2 regions of the Pseudomonas sp. GL_090 genome follow, and region 1 is predicted to be linked to the other one. Evidence: predicted binding sites of a transcription regulator. Region 1 holds the regulator's gene; the other holds the start of a gene.
The links. Region 1 encodes sigma-54, which starts transcription at its own class of promoters, with help from an activator protein. Its sites were predicted from a motif close to ANTGGCATNNANNTTGCTNT; they were not measured.
Positions count from the first base shown of each region.

Region 2: AC3ITA_RS09095 (CmpA/NrtA family ABC transporter substrate-binding protein) is a predicted target of sigma-54. The motif match lies at 2,377-2,396, and genes of this name have one in related genera.

Region 1 covers NZ_CM174452.1:956,233-966,204, reverse strand. Annotated here, with positions in the region: gene mlaD (outer membrane lipid asymmetry maintenance protein MlaD) at 1-370, opposite strand, end outside; gene mlaE (lipid asymmetry maintenance ABC transporter permease subunit MlaE) at 370-1,167, opposite strand; gene AC3ITA_RS04195 (ATP-binding cassette domain-containing protein) at 1,167-1,976, opposite strand; gene AC3ITA_RS04190 (KpsF/GutQ family sugar-phosphate isomerase) at 2,252-3,226, shown strand; gene AC3ITA_RS04185 (KdsC family phosphatase) at 3,226-3,750, shown strand; gene lptC (LPS export ABC transporter periplasmic protein LptC) at 3,758-4,330, shown strand; gene lptA (lipopolysaccharide transport periplasmic protein LptA) at 4,317-4,865, shown strand; gene lptB (LPS export ABC transporter ATP-binding protein) at 4,865-5,590, shown strand; gene AC3ITA_RS04165 (RNA polymerase factor sigma-54) at 5,837-7,330, shown strand; gene hpf (ribosome hibernation-promoting factor, HPF/YfiA family) at 7,405-7,713, shown strand; gene ptsN (PTS IIA-like nitrogen regulatory protein PtsN) at 7,726-8,190, shown strand; gene rapZ (RNase adapter RapZ) at 8,193-9,050, shown strand; gene AC3ITA_RS04145 (HPr family phosphocarrier protein) at 9,066-9,338, shown strand; gene AC3ITA_RS04140 (ZIP family metal transporter) at 9,367-9,972, opposite strand, start outside.
Region 2 covers NZ_CM174452.1:2,030,050-2,040,021, forward strand. Annotated here, with positions in the region: gene AC3ITA_RS09085 (nitrate/nitrite transporter) at 1-118, opposite strand, end outside; gene AC3ITA_RS09090 (ANTAR domain-containing response regulator) at 458-1,033, opposite strand; gene AC3ITA_RS09095 (CmpA/NrtA family ABC transporter substrate-binding protein) at 1,049-2,260, opposite strand; gene AC3ITA_RS09100 (quinone-dependent dihydroorotate dehydrogenase) at 2,489-3,508, shown strand; gene rmf (ribosome modulation factor) at 3,756-3,971, opposite strand; gene rlmKL (bifunctional 23S rRNA (guanine(2069)-N(7))-methyltransferase RlmK/23S rRNA (guanine(2445)-N(2))-methyltransferase RlmL) at 4,502-6,772, shown strand; gene AC3ITA_RS09115 (sensor domain-containing diguanylate cyclase) at 6,977-9,376, shown strand; gene dacB (D-alanyl-D-alanine carboxypeptidase/D-alanyl-D-alanine endopeptidase) at 9,512-9,972, opposite strand, start outside.

The sequences.
Region 1 (9,972 bases):
TGAGCAGGGTGTCTTCCCCGCCCACGCTGATGCCGATGTACTTCTCGCCCAACAGGCCAGCGGTCAGGATAGATGCAGTGGAGTCCGCCGGCAGATTATCGATGCGTTTTTCCAGCTGCATGGTCACCCGACCGGTGAAACTGTCGCGATCCAGATCGATGGCCGTGACCTTGCCGATGGTCACACCGGCCATGGTCACCTTTGCTCTGACCGTCAAACCGGCGATATTGTCGAAGTAGGCGTAAAGTTTATACGTGTCGGTGCTCGAAGTCGGGGACAGACCACTGACCCGCAACGCCAACAAGAGCAAAGCCAGGATGCCAGCCAGCAAGAAAAGGCCGACACCGATTTCCAGGGTGCGGTTTTGCATCAGAAATCTCCAAACATCAAGGCGGTCAGAATAAAGTCCAGGCCGAGTACTGCCAACGAGGCATACACAACGGTCTTGGTAGTGGCACGACTGATCCCCTCGGAAGTGGGTTCGCAGTCATAGCCTTGGAATACGGCGATCCAGGTCACGACAAAGGCAAAGACGACGCTTTTGACGATCCCGTTGAGTACGTCTTCGGTGAACGTCACGCTGTTCTGCATGTTCGACCAATAGGAACCTTCATAGACTCCCAGCCAGTCGACCGCCACCCACGAGCCGCCCCAGATACCCACCACGCTGAAAATCATCGCCAGCACCGGCAGGGAAATGAAACCGGCCCACAAGCGTGGCGCGATGATGTACTTGAGCGGGTCGACCCCGATCATTTCCAGGCTGGACAACTGCTCGGTGGACTTCATGTTGCCGATTTCGGCGGTCAACGCCGAACCTGCGCGCCCGGCGAACAGCAAGGCGGTCACCACCGGCCCCAGCTCACGCAGCAGCGTCAGCGCCACCATCTGCCCGACGGCCTGCTCTGAACCATAGCTGGAAAGAATGTTGAAGCCCTGCAGCGCCAGCACCATACCGATGAACACCCCGGAGACCACGATGATCACCAGGGACATCACGCCCACCGAATGCAACTGCTTGACCAGCAGCCCGAAGCCGCCACCGATACCGCCCCGGCCGAGCAAGGCATGGAACAGGAACAGGCTCGAACGCCCGAACACCGCCAGCACATCGATGCCGGCCTGGCCGAAGCGGCGAACGCGTTCTATCAATGAAATTCTGCGCATCAGCGCTTCCCCAGAAGATCTGCGCGGTAATCCGTCGCTGGAAAGTGGTACGGAACCGGGCCATCGGGTTCGCCGGTCATGAACTGGCGAATGCGCGGTTCATCCGAGTTCATCAACTCGTCCGGCGTACCCTGCCCCAACACCTGACCATCGCCCACCACATAAATGTAATCGGCAATGCTCGCGGTCTCGGCCAGATCGTGGGATACCACGATGCTGGTGATGCCCAGCGCATCGTTGAGCAAACGAATCAGGCGCACCAGAACGCCCATTGCGATGGGGTCCTGGCCGACAAACGGCTCGTCGTACATGAGGATCTGTGGATCGAGAGCGATCGCCCGGGCCAGCGCAACACGGCGCTTCATGCCGCCGGAAAGCTCGTCAGGCATCAGTTCGATGGCACCGCGCAAGCCCACGGCCTGCAGCTTGAGCAGGACGATGTCACGGATCATTTCTTCCGGCAGTTGCGTGTGAACCCGCAACGGAAAAGCGACGTTCTCGAAGACATCGAGGTCGGTAAACAGTGCGCCGCTCTGAAACAACACGCCCATGTGCTTGCGCGCATCGAACAGGTCGCTGCGCGACAGTTTCGGCAGGTTCTGACCGTTGACCCAGACTTCACCCTTGGTGGGCCGCAGCTGGGCGCCCATCAGACGCAGGAGCGTGGTCTTGCCACACCCGGAAGGCCCCATGATGCCGGTGACCTTGCCGCGCGGGATACGGATATCGACATTATTGAAAATGCTGCGCGCACCGCGCTTGAAGGACAGTCCCTTCAGCTCGACCGCGTAGGCGTTATCGGCACTCATCTAAACTCCTTGCGATGCAGCCTCTCACTTGGACGCCTGGCTTTCTGACGAAAGCACATACCTCCCGGGCAGGCCGAACTGGCGGCGAACTATATCACTGCAAAGGCTGCGCGCCCAAGGCCAAAGCCAGGACATGTTCAACTGCATGACAGCTTGAAAGCCCCGTTTAGAAGGTTTCCGGCAACAAGGATGACAATGCGCGACGAACTAGCGTGAGGGATTCGATCATAACCGCTATAATCGCCGCCTTTTCATCAGGCTATACGATTTCTGACATGAGCCAATCCAGCGACCTGATTCAATCGGCACAACGCACCATCCGCCTCGAGGTAGAAGCCGTGCAAGGCCTGCTACCCCATATCGACGCAGATTTCGTACGCGCTTGCGAGATGATTCTGGCCAGCAAAGGCCGCGTGGTCGTGGTCGGCATGGGTAAGTCGGGGCACATCGGCAACAAGATTGCCGCAACCCTGGCCAGCACCGGCACCACGGCGTTTTTTGTGCACCCGGCTGAAGCCAGCCACGGTGACATGGGCATGATTACCCGCGACGACATCATTCTGGCGCTCTCGAACTCCGGCTCCACCAATGAAATCGTGACCCTGCTGCCACTGATCAAGCGCCTGGGCATCCAGTTGATCAGCGTGACCGGCAACCCTGACTCGCCGCTGGCCAAGGCCGCCGAGGTTAACCTGAATGTTCACGTCGAACACGAAGCCTGCCCGTTGAACCTGGCACCCACTTCATCGACCACCGCCGCTCTGGTCATGGGCGACGCCCTGGCCGTTGCGCTGCTGGAAGCCCGCGGCTTTACCGCCGAAGACTTCGCCTTTTCCCATCCTGGTGGCGCCCTGGGCCGACGCCTGCTGCTGAAAGTGGAAAATGTCATGCACGCCGGGCAAGAGCTGCCGCAAGTACAGCGCGGCACCCTGCTGAAGGACGCGCTAATGGAAATGACCCGCAAAGGCCTGGGCATGACCGTGATCCTGGAAGCCGATGGAAAGCTGGCCGGGATCTTTACCGACGGTGACTTGCGTCGCACGCTGGACCGTAGCATCGACATCCATAGCGCTACCATCGACCAGGTCATGACTGCACACGGCAAGACCGCCCGCGCCGAGATGCTCGCCGCCGAAGCGCTGAAAATCATGGAAGACCATAAAATCAACGCGCTGGTCGTGGTCGACCGTGAAGACCGCCCGGTCGGCGCCTTGAACATGCACGACTTGCTGCGTGCGGGAGTAATGTAATGAGTGCGGACCTGCTGCAACGCGGCAAACAGATCAAGCTGGCGGTGTTCGATGTCGATGGCGTGCTGACCGACGGGCGCCTGTACTTCCTCGAAGACGGCAGCGAATTCAAGACGTTCAACACCCTCGACGGCCAGGGCATCAAGATGCTGATGGCCGCCGGCGTGCAGACCGCCATCATCAGTGGCCGCAAGACCCCGGTAGTCGAGCGGCGGGCCAAAAACCTCGGTATCCCGCACCTCTATCAGGGTCGCGAAGATAAACTGGTGGTACTCGATGAGCTACTGGCCCAACTCAACCTGAGCCATGAACAGGTGGCCTACCTCGGCGACGACCTGCCGGACCTGCCGGTGATTCGCCGCGTCGGCCTGGGCATGGCAGTGGCCAATGCCGCCAGTTTCGTGCGTGAACACGCTCACGGCATCACCCTCGCCCGTGGCGGCGAAGGTGCCGCTCGCGAATTCTGCGAATTGATCCTGCGCGCCCAGGACCGCCTCGATGCGGCCAATGCGGCGTACCTGTGAGCCCACTATGCTGAGCAAAAAGTTTCGCAACACCCTGATGTACAGTTGCATCGCGGCGATATTCGCCGCGGTTGGCTACTGGAACATCAGCCCGGAACGCTTCCTCGACAAGCCGGTAACGCCGGTCGATGAAAGCGCGATCGACTATTACGCCATCAACGCCCACAGCGTGCAGTACCTGCCCGACGGCAAGCTGCAATATGATCTGGTGTCCGACAAGGTCGAGCACCTCAAAGCGACCGAAGTGACATTGCTGACCAACCCCGACCTGAATGTGTTCCGCGGCACTGAATTCCCGTGGCACGTCCAGAGCCTGCGCGGCGAGGTCAACCCTGACGGCACACAGGTCGAACTGATCGATGACGTGCGCATCACGCGCTTCGACGAGAAAAACCGTAGAACCCTGATCACCAGCACCCGCATGACCGTGTTCCCGCAGCAGCAATATGCGCAGACCGAGCAAGACGTTAGAATCGACGGCGCTGGCGGTGTATCGACTGGCAAGGGAATGAAAGCGTATTTGAAAGAAAGCAGGATACACCTGCTATCGAACGTAAGAGGACAGTATGAGGCTCGTTAAAACCCTCCCGATTTTGCTCAGTCTGGGCGCAGCACTGGGAAGCGTGAGCGCCTGGGCTCTGCCGGAAGATCAACAGCAGCCTATCCGCATTCAGGCCGACGACGCCCAACTGGACGACAAGCAAGGCATTGCGACCTATAAGGGTGACGTGATCATCACCCAAGGCTCGATGAAGGTGACAGGCAACACCGTTACCATTACCCGCACCTCGACTGGCGACATTGACGTAGTGACCTCGGTGGGCAACCTGGCGTACTTCGAGCAATTGCAAACGGCTGGTGATACCAAGCCTGTTCAGGGCTGGGGCGTGACGATCCAGTATCACGCCTCGCAAAATCGCGTCGTGCTGATCGACAAGGCCAAAGTTGTCGACAAGGACAACAACGTCACCCAAGGCGAAAAAATTGTCTACGACACCGACAAGAAGCTCGCCAGCGCCGGTCGCGCCACGGGCAGCAAGATCACAGAGTCGCGCCCGCGCATCGACATGGTGATCCAGCCGAAGAAGAAAACCGACGAGAAAAAGGCCCAGTAATGGCAACTCTGAAAGCTCAGCATCTGGCCAAGAGCTACAAGAGCCGCCAGGTCGTGCGTGACGTCAGCCTGTCCATCGACAGCGGCCAGATCGTCGGCCTGCTTGGCCCGAACGGCGCCGGCAAGACCACCTGCTTCTACATGATCGTCGGCCTGGTACAGGCTGACCAGGGACGCGTCCTGATCGACGACCTGGACGTCAGCCACCAGCCGATGCACGGCCGTGCAAAAGCCGGTATCGGCTACCTGCCGCAGGAAGCATCGATCTTTCGCAAGCTGTCGGTGGCCGACAACATCATGGCCATCCTCGAGACCCGCAAGGAACTCGACAAGGCCGGCCGTCGCAAGGAGCTGGAAAGCCTGCTGCAGGAGTTCCACATCAGCCACATCCGCGACAACCTGGGCATGAGCCTGTCCGGTGGTGAGCGCCGTCGCGTGGAAATCGCCCGCGCCCTGGCCACCAACCCGAAATTCATCCTCCTCGACGAACCCTTCGCCGGCGTGGACCCGATTTCGGTCGGCGACATCAAGCAGATCATTCACCACCTCAAGGCCAAAGGCATTGGCGTGCTGATCACGGACCACAACGTTCGTGAAACCCTGGATATCTGTGAAACCGCCTACATCGTCAATGACGGTCAACTGATCGCCGAAGGCGACGCAGAGACCATCCTGGCCAACGATCTGGTCAAGGAAGTGTATCTGGGCCATGAGTTCCGCCTGTAAGCGCTGAGCTGTGCCCAGGCAGTCGCCCGGGCACCTGACCGGCCCACTCACCAGCGCCTCGTGCCGACAAGCGTGGTCAGCCCCCGACAAGGGCAGCGCAGCAACACAACTTTATAGTTTTTTATTGTTACAGCGCTCTAGGCAAATCCTTCAGTTTCAGGCATATAATTTGCTTAAGTTTGGCGCCCCGGCGCCCTGTAGTGGATGGCGCATGTGCGCCGGCGAATAAGGTGTTAAGCCCCTGCCATGAAACCATCGCTAGTCTTGAGAATGGGCCAGCAGCTGACGATGACACCGCAGCTGCAACAGGCCATCCGCCTGCTCCAATTGTCGACCCTGGACCTGCAACAGGAAATCCAGGAGGCCCTGGAGTCCAATCCGATGCTCGAACGCCAGGAAGAAGGCGACGACTTCGACAACTCCGACCCCTTGGCCGACAACGCCGAACAAAAGCCCAACACGGATATTCAGGAACCTTCCTACCAGGAAAGCGCCCCTACGGTTGATAACCTTGAGGAAGGCGACTGGAACGAACGCATTCCCAACGAACTTCCCGTCGATACTGCCTGGGAAGACGTTTACCAGACCAGCGCCAGCAGCCTGCCCAGCAACGACGATGACGAGTGGGACTTCACCACCCGCACATCGGCCGGCGAAAGCCTGCAGAGCCACTTGCTGTGGCAACTGAACCTGGCCCCGATGTCCGACACCGATCGCCTGATCGCCGTGACCCTGATCGACTGCATCAACAATCAAGGTTACCTGGACGAAACCCTCGAGGAGATCCTCGAAGCCTTCGACCCGGAACTGGACATCGAACTGGACGAAATCGAAGCCGTCCTGCACCGCATCCAGCAATTCGAGCCTGCCGGCATCGGCGCCCGCAACCTGGGCGAATGCCTGCTGCTGCAATTGCGCCAGCTGCCTGCCAAGACCCCTTGGCTGGCCGAGGCCAAGCGCCTGGTCACCGATTACATCGACCTGCTTGGCAGCCGCGACTACAGCCAGTTGATGCGTCGCATGAAGCTCAAGGAAGACGAACTGCGCCAGGTCATCGAACTGGTCCAGAGCCTCAACCCGCGCCCGGGCTCGCAGATCGAGTCCACCGAAGCCGAGTATGTCGTTCCTGACGTCATCGTGCGCAAGGACAACGAGCGCTGGCTGGTGGAGCTCAATCAGGAGTCGGTGCCACGGCTGCGGGTCAATGCCCAATACGCCGGTTTCGTGCGCCGCGCCGACACCAGTGCCGACAACACCTTCATGCGCAATCAGTTGCAGGAGGCCCGCTGGTTCATCAAGAGCCTGCAAAGCCGCAATGAAACCCTGATGAAGGTTGCCACCCAGATCGTCGAGCATCAGCGCGGGTTCCTCGAATATGGCGACGAAGCCATGAAGCCGCTGGTCCTGCATGACATCGCCGAAGCGGTAGGCATGCATGAATCGACGATTTCACGGGTGACCACCCAGAAGTTCATGCACACCCCCCGGGGCATTTATGAACTGAAGTACTTTTTCTCCAGTCACGTAAGCACCTCCGAAGGCGGCGAATGCTCGTCCACGGCGATCCGGGCGATCATCAAAAAACTGGTTGCAGCGGAAAATCAGAAAAAGCCGTTGAGTGACAGCAAGATCGCTGGTTTACTGGAGGCACAAGGCATTCAGGTGGCTCGCCGCACCGTCGCCAAGTACCGCGAATCCCTCGGGATCGCGCCTTCGAGCGAACGCAAGCGGTTGATGTAGAGCCACGCCACAGCGTTCCAGTGGTAGATCATCTGATCTACCGCTTTATGCACTGGCAACGAAGGAGAAGCTGTATGCAAGTCAACATCAGTGGACACCAACTGGAAGTGACCGAACCTCTTCGCACCTACATCGGCGAAAAACTCGAACGATTGGAGCGACATTTCGACAAGATCACTAATGTGCAGGTCACGATGACCGTCGAAAAACTGAAGCAGAAAATCGAAGCCACGCTGCATATTCCCGGGAATGAAGTGGTCGCCAACGCGGAACATACCGATATGTACGCCGCGATCGACGCACTCACCGACAAGCTGGATAAACAACTCAAAAAGCATAAGGAAAAGACCCAGAGCCTCCTCCAGGGCGCAACCGGTCGTTAACACTCCCTACCCATGATCCGACTTGAAAGTATCCTGACCCCCGGCCGTTCCCTGGTGAACGTGCCGGGAGGCAGTAAAAAGAAAGCCCTCGAACAAATTGCCAATCTGATCGCCCGCGAAGTGCCGGCCCTGGAGATGCAAGATGTCTTCGAGGCACTGATCGCCCGTGAAAAACTCGGCTCCACCGGGTTTGGCAATGGCATCGCCATTCCACATTGCCGTCTCAAGGGCTGTGTTTCGCCCATCAGTGCATTGATGCACCTGGACGCCCCTATCGATTTCGACGCCATCGATGGCGCGCCGGTTGACCTGCTGTTCGTGCTGCTGGTCCCGGAAGCCGCCACCGATGCGCACCTTGAGCTGCTGCGCCAGATCGCCAGCATGCTCGACCGCAAGGAAGTGCGCGAAAAGCTGCGAAGTGCTGCAAGCAACGAAGCCCTGTATCAGGTTGTCCTGGACGAGCAAAACGGTCAGTAATCATGCGCTTGATCATCGTCAGTGGCCGTTCCGGCTCAGGTAAAAGTACCGCCCTCAACGTTCTTGAGGACAACGGCTACTACTGCATCGACAACCTGCCCGCCGGTCTGCTGCCGGAGCTGGCCGAACGCGCCCTGGTTCATACCGAGATGTTGCAGCCGCTGGTCGCCGTTTCCATTGACGCGCGCAACCTGCCCAGCCACCTGTCACGTTTCCCCGACCTGCTCGAGGAAGTCCGTGCCCGCCACATCAAGTGCGATGTGCTGTACCTGGACGCCGACGAAGAAACCCTGCTCAAGCGTTTCTCCGAAACCCGCCGACGTCACCCCCTGAGCAACGCCAACCGCTCGCTGGCCGAAGCCATCAACGTCGAGAGCGTCCTGCTCGGGCCGATTGCCGACCTTGCCGATCTCAAGATCAACACCACCAGCCTGAACCTGTATCAACTGCGCGATGCCATCAAACTGCGCCTGTTGAATCAGCCGGAACCTGGGACTGCGTTCCTGGTGGAGTCCTTCGGCTTCAAGCGCGGCATGCCGGTGGACGCCGACCTGGTGTTCGATGTGCGCTGCCTGCCCAACCCTTACTGGAAACCGGAGTTGCGCGAGCAGTCCGGGCTCGATCAACCGGTTGCCGAATACCTGGCGGCACAACCGGATGTCGAAGAGATGTTCCAGGACATTTCCACATACCTGCTAAAGTGGCTGCCTCGTTTTGCCGCCAGCAACCGCGCCTACGTCACCATTGCCATTGGCTGCACTGGCGGACATCACCGTTCCGTCTACCTGACCGAGCGTCTGGGGCAGACGCTGCAACAATCCCTGAAGAACGTCCAGGTCCGCCACCGCGACCTCAGCTAAAGGATTCACATCGCGATGCCTGCTCTGGAAATCGAAATCATCAATAAATTGGGCCTGCACGCTCGCGCTTCTGCAAAATTCGTTGGGGTGGCAGGTCAGTTCCCGTGCCAGATCCGGGCCGGTCGTACACCAGAGTCCATGGTCGATGGCAAAAGCATCATGGCGATGATGATGCTGGCCGCCGGCAAAGGCACCACGATCCACTTGAGCACAGAAGGCGAGCAGGAACAGGAAGCGCTGGAAGCGCTGGTGGCGCTGATCAACAACTACTTCGACGAAGGCGAGTAATACAACCACAAAAGCCCCTCGCCACAAATCAAGCGAGGGCTGTATCCATCACCATCATCAAACAGAACCCCATCAGCAGCCCGAGGCTGGCAAGCTTGTCATGACCATTGCGGCGCGACTCGGGAATGATTTCATGGGTCACCACCAGCAACATCGCCCCCGCCGCCAGCGCCAATCCCAAGGGCAACAGCAGCTCGGCCAGGCTTACCAGCCAGGCGCATAGCAGTGCAAACACCGGCTCGACCAACCCTGATGCGGCACCGATCAGGAACGCCTTGATCCTGGACATCCCTGCCCCGGCCAGTACCAAAGCGATGACCAACCCTTCCGGCACATCCTGCAAGGCAATGCCCATGGCCAGGCTATCGGCGTCAGGCATTGCGCCACCGGCCGAAACACCGACCGCCATGCCTTCGGGAATGTTGTGGGCAATGATCGCAAACACGAACAACCAGATGCGCGGAGCAATGACCGGTCGCTCCAGTGTGCCGACCAGTATGTCCGGGCTGACCCCGGAGACCTTCCGATCCACCAGGAACAACCCGAACGCACCGAGCATAATGCCGAAGCTGATCAGCCCACTGGACGCCCAGGGTGACAGGCCAAGCCCTTCGGCGGCAGAGATGCCCGGAAC
Region 2 (9,972 bases), 1.1 Mb from region 1:
CGGCGATCTGCACCGCCAGAGGACCGAGCAGGTACCAGACCATGAAACTCAGGTCGAAATAGAGGAAGGCTGCGAACAATGTGGGGGTATGGCCGGATTTCCAGAAGCTTGAATTCATTGCGCACCTCAGCTGTGAAGAGTCTCGAAAGGAGTCATGAGCTTGCAGGTGGGGCGCCGATACGGCCGCACCACCGACCCCGTGCTGTGGGGCCAAAACGAAAAAACGCCGCCACCCGATCCGCCAAGGGCAAATGAGGTGAGCGACGTCTTTGTCGTAGGTGGGGCAACCGCCGTTGGTTACCTGTGGTGATTACTTAGCGAGATCTGTGCCAACACTCGAAATCGAGTCGCCGCCATTCGCGAGCAGGCTCGCTCCCACAAGGGAATGGCGTCGAACACAAATCACCTGTGGGAGCGAGCCTGCTCGCGATGGCGCCCGGACAGGCGCTACAGGACTTCAGCCGAGCAACTCGCTCATGGCAATGATCTGCTCCGCCACCTGTATCAGCTTCTGCTGGCGGCTCATCGCTTGGCGGCGCATCAGCGTGTAGGCCTCTTCCTCGTTGCAGTCCTTCATTTTCATCAGCAGCCCCTTGGCCAGTTCGATGCGCTTGCGCTCGGCCAATTGCTGGTCACGGGCATGCAACTGGGCACGCAGGGCCTGGTCGCTCTCGAAGCGTGCCATGGCCACATCGAGAATCGGCTGCAGGCGTTGTGCGTGAATGCCTTCGACGATGTAGGCGCTGACCCCGGACTTGATCGCCTGTCGCATCACATCGGGGTCGTGTTCGTCCGTGAACATCACAATCGGTCGTGGCTGGTCGCGCGTCACCAGCACCACTTGTTCCATCACATCGCGACCCGGTGACTCGGTATCGATCAGAATCACATCCGGACGCACCGTTTCGACGCGTTCAGGCAGGTCGATGGTCAGGCCGGATTCATCGATCACTTCGAATCCGGCCTCGGTCAGGGCGGCCTTCAAGCGTCCGACTTTCTTGGCGGTGTCGTTGATCAGCAGGATACGCAGCATATTCGTGGTCTCCTGTCAGCGGCTGGCGGATCGGTGCGAGCTGTCGCTCATGGCGTGCAGTTTGAAACTGCGGGCATAACCGGCCGGGTCCGAGCCGTCCCAGATCTTGCCGTCGATCAATTGGCTGCTGCGCATTTCCCCGGCTGATGAAGCGACGCCGACGGCACGAGCGGCTTCACGGTAGAGGTCCAGTTGCTGGACCTGCCGGGCCACCGCGAGATAGTCCGGATCATCGCGCAACAAGCCCCAGCGGCGGAACTGGGTCATGAACCACATGCCGTCGGACAGGTACGGCAGGTTGACCTCGCCATCCCCATGCAAGCGCAGCGCGTGCGGGTCTTGCCAGCGGTGGCCAAGGCCGTCGGCGTACTCGCCCAGCAAGCGTGGTTCGATGCAGTCCAGTGGTGCGTCAAGGTACTGCGCGGCACTGAGCAATTGTGCGGTACTGCGGCGATTCTCGGTGCTTTCTTCGATGAAGCGGCTGGCTTCCAGAACCGCCATCACCAGTACCCGCGCGGTATTGGGGTATTGCTCGACGAACGCACGGGTGCAGCCGAGGACCTTTTCCGGATGATCGGGCCAGATGTTCTGCGTAGTGGCCAGGGTAAAGCCGAGATCCTGCTGTACGGCGCTGGCGGACCAGGGTTCGCCGACGCAAAACCCGTCGATTCGTCCAGCCCGCAGGTGCGCGACCATCTGCGGCGGCGGCACCACCACGCTGTCGACATCCAGCAGCGGGTGTATGCCTTGGCTGGCGAGCCAGTAATACAGCCACATGGCGTGGGTGCCGGTGGGAAACGTCTGGGCGAAGGTGAGTTTTGAGCGAGTTTGGTGCACGTGCCGATCCAGTGCTTCAGGACTGGTCACTCCAAGCGCTTGCAAACCGCGGGACAGGTTGATGCTCTGGCCGTTCTGATTCAGGCCCATCAACACGGCCATGTCGGTCGCGGCCACGCCGCCTATGCCCAGGTGAACGGCGTAAATCAGGCCATAGAGGCTGTGGGCGGCGTCGAGTTCGCCGCTGACCAGTTTGTCCCGCAGGTTGGCCCAGGACGACTGACGCTTGAGGTTCAGGGTCAATCCGTGGGGCTGGGCGAAGCCCTGGGTGGCGGCGACAACCACCGAGGCGCAGTCGCTCAGGGCCATGAAGCCGAGATTGATTTCGGTTTTCTCCGGGGCATCGCTGCCATTGACCCAGGCCAGAGGGCCGGCTGACGGTTCGTTCATCGCGTGTTCACCTTGCAAAAAAAACGTCGTCCCGAGTTCTTGCATGAGCAGGCCGGGGACGACGCCATTGTCTTTGCACCCATTCCGTCGTTGGCATGGGTGTTGGTGCCCAGAGTGGTGCAAGGCATATGCCATTAACCGCTGATTTGATCACGCGCCTCGCTTGCCACCCCGTTGCCCGGCTATAATCGCCGCCTCAATTCGCCGCCAATCGAGTCAAATCCGCCCATGTACACCCTGGCCCGTCAGCTGTTGTTCAAACTCTCCCCGGAAACCTCCCACGATCTGTCCCTGGACCTGATCGGCGCGGGCGGGCGTCTTGGGCTCAACGGCTTGCTGTGCAAGGCCCCGGCGAAGCTGCCGGTGAATGTCATGGGCCTGGACTTTCCGAATCCGGTGGGGCTGGCCGCGGGCCTGGACAAGAACGGCGCGGCCATCGACGGTTTCGCCCAGCTGGGTTTCGGTTTTGTCGAAATCGGTACCATTACGCCGCGTCCGCAGCCGGGCAATCCGAAGCCACGTTTGTTCCGCTTGCCGGAAGCCGAGGCGATCATCAACCGCATGGGCTTCAACAACCTCGGCGTCGATCACCTGCTGGCCCGCGTGGCGGCGGCCAAGTACAAAGGCGTGCTGGGCATCAACATCGGCAAGAACTTCGATACGCCGGTCGAGCGTGCCGTGGACGACTACCTGATCTGCCTGGACAAGGTCTACGCCCACGCCAGCTATGTGACAGTCAACGTCAGTTCGCCGAACACACCGGGCCTGCGCAGCCTGCAATTCGGTGACTCGCTCAAGCAGTTGCTGGCCGATCTGGCCGAACGCCGCGCGGAACTGGCATTGCGTCATGGCAAACATGTACCGCTGGCGATCAAGATTGCGCCGGACATGAACGACGAAGAAACCGCACAAGTTGCGCAAGCGCTGATCGAAACCGGGATGGATGCCGTCATCGCCACCAACACCACCCTGAGCCGCGTAGGCGTCGAAGGCATGGAGCATAGCGAAGAAGCCGGCGGTCTGTCCGGTGCGCCGGTTCGTGACAAGAGCACCCACACCGTGCAAGTGCTGGCGTCGGAGCTGGGCGGGCGTTTGCCGATCATTGCGGCGGGCGGCATTACCGAAGGCAAGCACGCGGCAGAGAAAATCGCCGCAGGCGCGAGCCTGGTGCAGATCTACTCGGGCTTCATCTACAAAGGCCCGGCGCTGATTCGCGAGTCGGTAGACGCCATCGCAGCGCTACGCTGATCCCCTGTAGGAGCGAGCTTGCTCGCGATGGTCGGTAACGATGACGCGTGATTTCTGGATGCACGCGGTGTTCTCGGGTCCATCGCGAGCAAGCTCGCTCCTACAGGGGATTGTTTGGACCAACGAGCAGGCATAAAAAAGGGCTCCATAAAGGAGCCCCTGGGCCGGAGCCCGCCGTCCGGATGGGACGTGCGTGGTTAATTCAGTACAAGTTCAGATTGTCGTGTCGGAGTGTTGTGCCCTGTAATTAGCCGACGGCGTGAAGTTCGTTGAGTCTGTGGATTCCCGCAGTGCCGGTCATACCGTCCCAGTTGTCGCCGCGTCCTTCTCGCCAGCCGTTGATCCAGGCTTGACGTACCGACGGTAGAGTAAATGGGCAAAGCTCACGGGATTTACCACCAACGCCATATTGATATCCGCGCAAAAATGCTCTTTCCAACGGATCACGCTTAAGTCTTCTCATAGGGTGTTGCCCTCACTTGTTGACTGTATTTATCGCGTCGACCTCTATTGAGGTCTGGCAGAAAAACTCTGCCGTTGGGGGCTCGTTGCCGGCGTGACGAGCCAAGGTGTTGGCGTCATTGCGGCGCCAACCTGTATTGAGTTCTAACCAATGCGTCACATCGAGGGAATGATCGTTTTGTCATAAGGACGTAACCATTAATGTGCTAACGCCATAAGTAACAGAGCGTTTGTAGCGTATTTATTGGCCAAACCCCGGTATGATCGGCCCTGCGCTGGATGATGGGCTTAATCCTTTAGTGAGAATGGCTCCCGTTGCCGGGATGCACTATTCGACGAAGGGTCGACTTATGACATTTTGTTGCATCAACTTTTTTATCTGTCCTTGCATCTAAGCTCATTTAACCCGGGCAGCAGGGGTGGAGCGGCACACCTTCGTGCCACGCGGGCGCTCTTCGAGAAAAGCGCCTGATTGAAAACCGGACCGGCAATGCGTTGCCCGGTCACTCAGCTAAAGGTTCTGGAATTCCCATGTCCGATCGTTTCGAACTCTTCCTCACTTGCCCAAAAGGCCTTGAAGGCCTGCTCATCGAGGAAGCCGTCGGGCTTGGCCTTGAGGAAGCGCGGGAACACACCTCCGCCGTGCGCGGCATGGCTACCATGGAAACCGCTTATCGCCTGTGCCTGTGGTCGCGCCTGGCCAACCGCGTGCTGCTGGTGCTCAAGCGCTTTCCGATGAAGGACGCCGAAGACCTGTACCACGGCGTGCTGGACATCGAGTGGCAAGACCACATGCTCAATGACGGCACCCTGGCCGTCGAATTCAGCGGCCATGGCTCGGGTATCGACAACACCCACTTCGGCGCGCTGAAGGTCAAGGACGCCATCGTCGACAAACTGCGCACCCCGCAAGGCGACCGTCCGTCCATCGACAAGCTCAACCCGGACCTGCGCATTCACCTGCGCCTGGATCGCGGCGAAGCCATTCTGTCCCTGGACCTGTCGGGCCACAGCCTGCACCAGCGCGGCTATCGCCTGCAGCAAGGTGCGGCGCCGCTCAAGGAAAACCTCGCGGCCGCCATCCTGATCCGTTCCGGCTGGCCACGAATCGCGGCCGAAGGCGGCGCACTGGCTGACCCGATGTGCGGTGTCGGCACCTTCCTGGTGGAAGCGGCGATGATCGCCGCCGACATCGCGCCGAACCTGCGCCGCGAGCAGTGGGGCTTCACCGCCTGGCTCGGTCACGTCCCGGCGCTGTGGAAAAAACTCCACGAAGAAGCGTCCGAGCGCGCCGCTGCCGGCCTGGCCAAGACTCCGTTGTGGATCCGCGGCTACGAAGCCGATCCACGACTGATTCAACCGGGCCGCAATAACGTCGAGCGCGCCGGCCTGAGCGAGTGGATCAAGATCTACCAGGGCGAAGTCGCGACTTTCGAACCGCGCCCGGACCAGAACCAGAAAGGCCTGGTCATCTGCAACCCTCCGTACGGCGAGCGTCTGGGCGATGAGGCGAGCCTGCTCTATCTCTACCAGAACCTCGGCGAGCGCCTGCGTCAGGCCTGCCTGAACTGGGAAGCGGCGGTGTTCACCGGCGCGCCGGACCTGGGCAAGCGCATGGGTATCCGCAGCCACAAGCAGTATTCGTTCTGGAACGGTGCCTTGCCGTGCAAGCTGCTGCTGATCAAGGTGCTGCCGGACCAATTCGTCACCGGCGAGCGTCGTACTCCGGAACAGCGTCAGGTCGAGCGCGAGCAAGCCGCCTACGATCAGACACCGAATGAACCGCAGGAACGCAAGTTCAACAAAAACGGTAATCCGATCAAACCGACGCCGGCACCGGCTCCGGTGGTCGAGCAGCCGCGCCTGAGCGAAGGCGGGCAGATGTTCGCCAACCGCCTGCAAAAGAACCTCAAGGCCCTGGGCAAGTGGGTCAAGCGTGAAGGCATCGACTGCTACCGCGTGTACGATGCCGACATGCCGGAATATTCCATGGCCATCGACCTGTATCACGATTGGGTCCACGTCCAGGAATACGCCGCGCCGAAATCCATCGATCCGGAAAAGGCCTCGGGCCGTATGTTCGATGCCCTGGCAGCCATCCCGCAGGCGTTGAACATCGACAAGAGCCGTGTGGTGGTCAAGCGCCGCGAGCGTCAGAGCGGCACCAGGCAGTACGAGCGCCAGGCGGCACAGGGCAAGTTCGTCGAGGTCAATGAAGGCGGGATCAAGCTGCTGGTGAATCTCACCGACTACCTCGACACCGGTCTGTTCCTCGACCACCGGCCGATGCGCATGCGTATCCAGAAAGAGGCGGCCGGCAAACGCTTCCTCAACCTGTTCTGCTACACCGCGACGGCCAGTGTGCATGCGGCCAAGGGCGGTGCGCGCAGCACCACCAGTGTCGACCTGTCGAAAACCTACCTGGACTGGGCTCGGCGCAACCTGTCGCTGAACGGTTTTTCCGACAAGAACCGCCTGGAGCAGGGTGATGTGATGGCCTGGCTTGAAGCCAGTCGTGACGAGTACGACCTGATCTTCATCGACCCGCCGACGTTCTCCAACTCCAAGCGCATGGAAGGTGTCTTCGACGTGCAGCGCGACCAGGTGCAACTGATCGACCTGGCCATGGCGCGGTTGGCGCCCGGCGGCGTGTTGTACTTCTCCAACAACTTCCGCAAGTTCGAACTGGAAGCCAATCTCGGCGAGCGCTATGCGGTCGAGGAGATCACCGCCCAGACCATCGATCCGGACTTTGCCCGCAACACCAAGATCCATCGCGCCTGGAAAGTCACGGCTCGCTAAATAGCTGTGCTGATTCACTGTAGGAGCGAGCCTGCTCGCGATGAACCCGAAAGCGCCGCGTGTATTCAGAAAGCATGCGTTATCGTTATCGACCATCGCGAGCAGAGCTCGCTCCTACAGTGCTGGTCAAATTAGTGGCTAATAGCTATAACTCAACTCAGGGCCAAAGGGCTTTCCCGCACCTGGCGTTTTGAGTTGTGTTTTATGTCGTTGCACGCCATGCGCCCAAAGATCCTGGGGTTTATCAGCGAAGATGCCTCGGCCTGGCTGGTCGCACTGCTGGTATTGCTGATCGGCGGGGTGCTCACCGGGTTGCTGGCGTGGTCGACGCTGAATCTGTTTCACCATCAATTGCGGCAACGCTTCCAACTGCTGGTCAGTGAGCGTTACAGCCGTATCGAAGAGCGTTTCGAAGATCAGGAGCAGCGCCTCGACGGTCTGCGCCGGTTTTTCGCCAATTCCGATTCGGTGTCCCGAGCGGAATTCGACGGCTACACCCAACCTTTACTGCTGCGGACCCAGGCGTATTCCTACGCCCAGCGGGTCACCCGTGACGAGCGTTCGGCGTTCGAGCGCCGAGTGCGTGACGAAGGTTTGAGCAGTTTCACCCTGAGAGAACTCAACGCGGACGGCCAATTGCAACTGGCCGGAGAACGAGATGAGTACGTGGCGGTGCTGTATAGCCAGACCCAAAGCAAACTCGGTTCTCCTCTCGGTTACGACTTGCTGGCCCAGCCGCTGCGGCGTGCCACGCTCGATCGGGCCGATCGGCATGGCGGCATGGCGGTGTCGCAACCGATGCATCTGGTGAGTATCGAGCCGGCTTATGCGCGTGGTGTGCTGCTGGTCGCACCGGTCACGCAGCACAACAGTCAAGACCACAAGGCCGTGAAGCCCTACGGTTATGTCATGGCCGTGATCAGCATGCGCCAGTTGCTGGCGGACGGACTGCCGGACGCCAGCCATGACTATCTCTCGGTGCGCATCCTCGATTTGTCTACCGATGACCAGCACGAAGTGCTGTTTGAGTCACCCAACCCGCCGGCCATCGGCGAGCTGTCCACCACGCGCCTGTTGCGCATGGCCGACCACGACTATCAAGTCGATATCCAGCCCAGCGACGCGTTCGTGCAGGCCAACCATTCCTCCGTGACCAGTGTGGTGGTGTTGGGTGGATTGCTCAGCGTGATGCTCAGTGCCTTGCTGTATGTGTTGGTCAGTCAGCGGCAGCGGGCGTTGAAACTGGTGGAGCAACGCACTCGGGAGCTGCGCGATCGAGAGCAGGAGTTGCGTGGCACCCACGGCCAGTTGCGTGGCGTGCTGAATGCCGCCACCCAGGTCGCGATCATTGCCACCGACCTGCGCGGGGTCATCAGCACCTTCAACGCCGGTGCCGAGCAGATGCTCGGCTATTCCAGTGCCGAAGTGGTGGGGCATATGACCCTGGAGAACCTGCACCTGCCCCGGGAACTGGTCGCTCGCTCGGCAGAGTTGAGCACCCGCTATGGCAAACCGGTGCCGACCTGCCAGGCGATGCTGGTCGAAGGCGACACGGAGGGCGACCACGAGGCGCGGGAGTGGACGCTGGTACGCGGCGATGGCAGCCATCTGATGGTCAACATGCTCGCCACGCCGGTGCTCGACGAACAAGGCCTGTGGGTCGGGCACCTGGCGGTGTGCATCGACATCACCGAACGCAAGCGGGTCCACGAGGCACTCGCGGCGCGGGACCTGTTGTTGAAAAAGCTCAGCGCCCACGTGCCTGGTGGCATCTACCAGTTCAAGATGGAGTTCGACGGACGCTTCAGTGTGATCTACGCCAGCGACGGCATTCGCGAGATCTACGAGCTCGAACCTGACGTGCTGCTACTCAATGCCGAAGCGATCTTCACCCGGATTCATCCCCAGGACACCACCCGTGTCCGCGCCTCGATCCGAGCCTCGGCCGACACCCTCAGCCCCTGGCGCGAGGAATACCGCGTGCAACTGCCGCAACGGGGTCTGCGTTGGGTGCGTGGCGAGGCCACGCCGGAGGAACTGCCCGGTGGCGGTGTGCTCTGGCACGGCTACATCTCGGACATTTCCGATATGAAGCGGGTGGAAGAAGAATTGCGCGCGCTGTCGGTCACCGATTCGCTGACCGGTATCCACAACCGCCGTTATTTCCAGGAACGCCTGACCATCGAAATGGCCCGGGTGGAGCGTGGCGGTGGGAATCTGTCGGTGATCATGCTCGATATCGACCATTTCAAGCGCATCAATGACCTGCATGGCCATGCCATCGGTGATCGGGTGTTGCAGGCCGTGTGCCAACGGATCGGCCACCGGTTGCGGCGCACCGATGTGTTCTGCCGCCTGGGCGGAGAGGAGTTCATGGTGCTGTGCCCGGATATCAGCGGCGAACAGGCCTATATGTTGGCCCGGCAATTGTGGCAAGGCTTGCGCAGTTCACCCATTGAAGGAGTCGGTACGGTCACCGCCAGTTTCGGGATTGCCGGTTGGCGGGTCGGGGAGGGCGCCGATGCCTTGCTGTTGCGCGCGGATTCGGGGGTTTACGCGGCGAAGCAGGCGGGAAGGGATCGGGTTGAGGGGGAGATGAGCTAAAGGTTGCATGTAATCCATGTAGGAGCGAGCCTGCTCGCGAAAGCGGAGTGTCAGTCACCATCAGTGTTGACTGGGCTGACGCTATCGCGAGCAGGCTCGCTCCTACAGGGGATTTACTGTGCCCTTTAGATCCGGTTACAACACCGAAGCCGTCTGCGGCAGTTTCGGTTGGCGGTACAGGTCCAGCAGCACCTGATCGAGCACCGACGAGGCGCCGAACGGGGCCTTGTCGTTGAGGATCGCCACCACCGCCCAGGTGTTGCCGTTGACGTCGCGACTGAAACCGGCAATCGCCCGCACGGTGTTCAGGGTGCCGGTCTTGACGTGGGCTTCACCGCGCATGGCAGTGGTCTTCAGGCGTTTGCGCATGGTGCCGTCGGTGCCGGCAATCGGCATCGAGCTGATGTATTCGGCGGAATACGGGCTGTGCCAGGCCGCTTCGAGCATCGAAGCCATTTCCCGGGCGCTGACACGCTCGGCACGGGACAGGCCGGAGCCATTCTCCATCACCAGATGCGGCGCGGTGATGCCCTTTTTCGCCAGCCACTGACGCACCACACGCTGGGCGGCCTTGGCGTCGTCACCATCGGCATCGG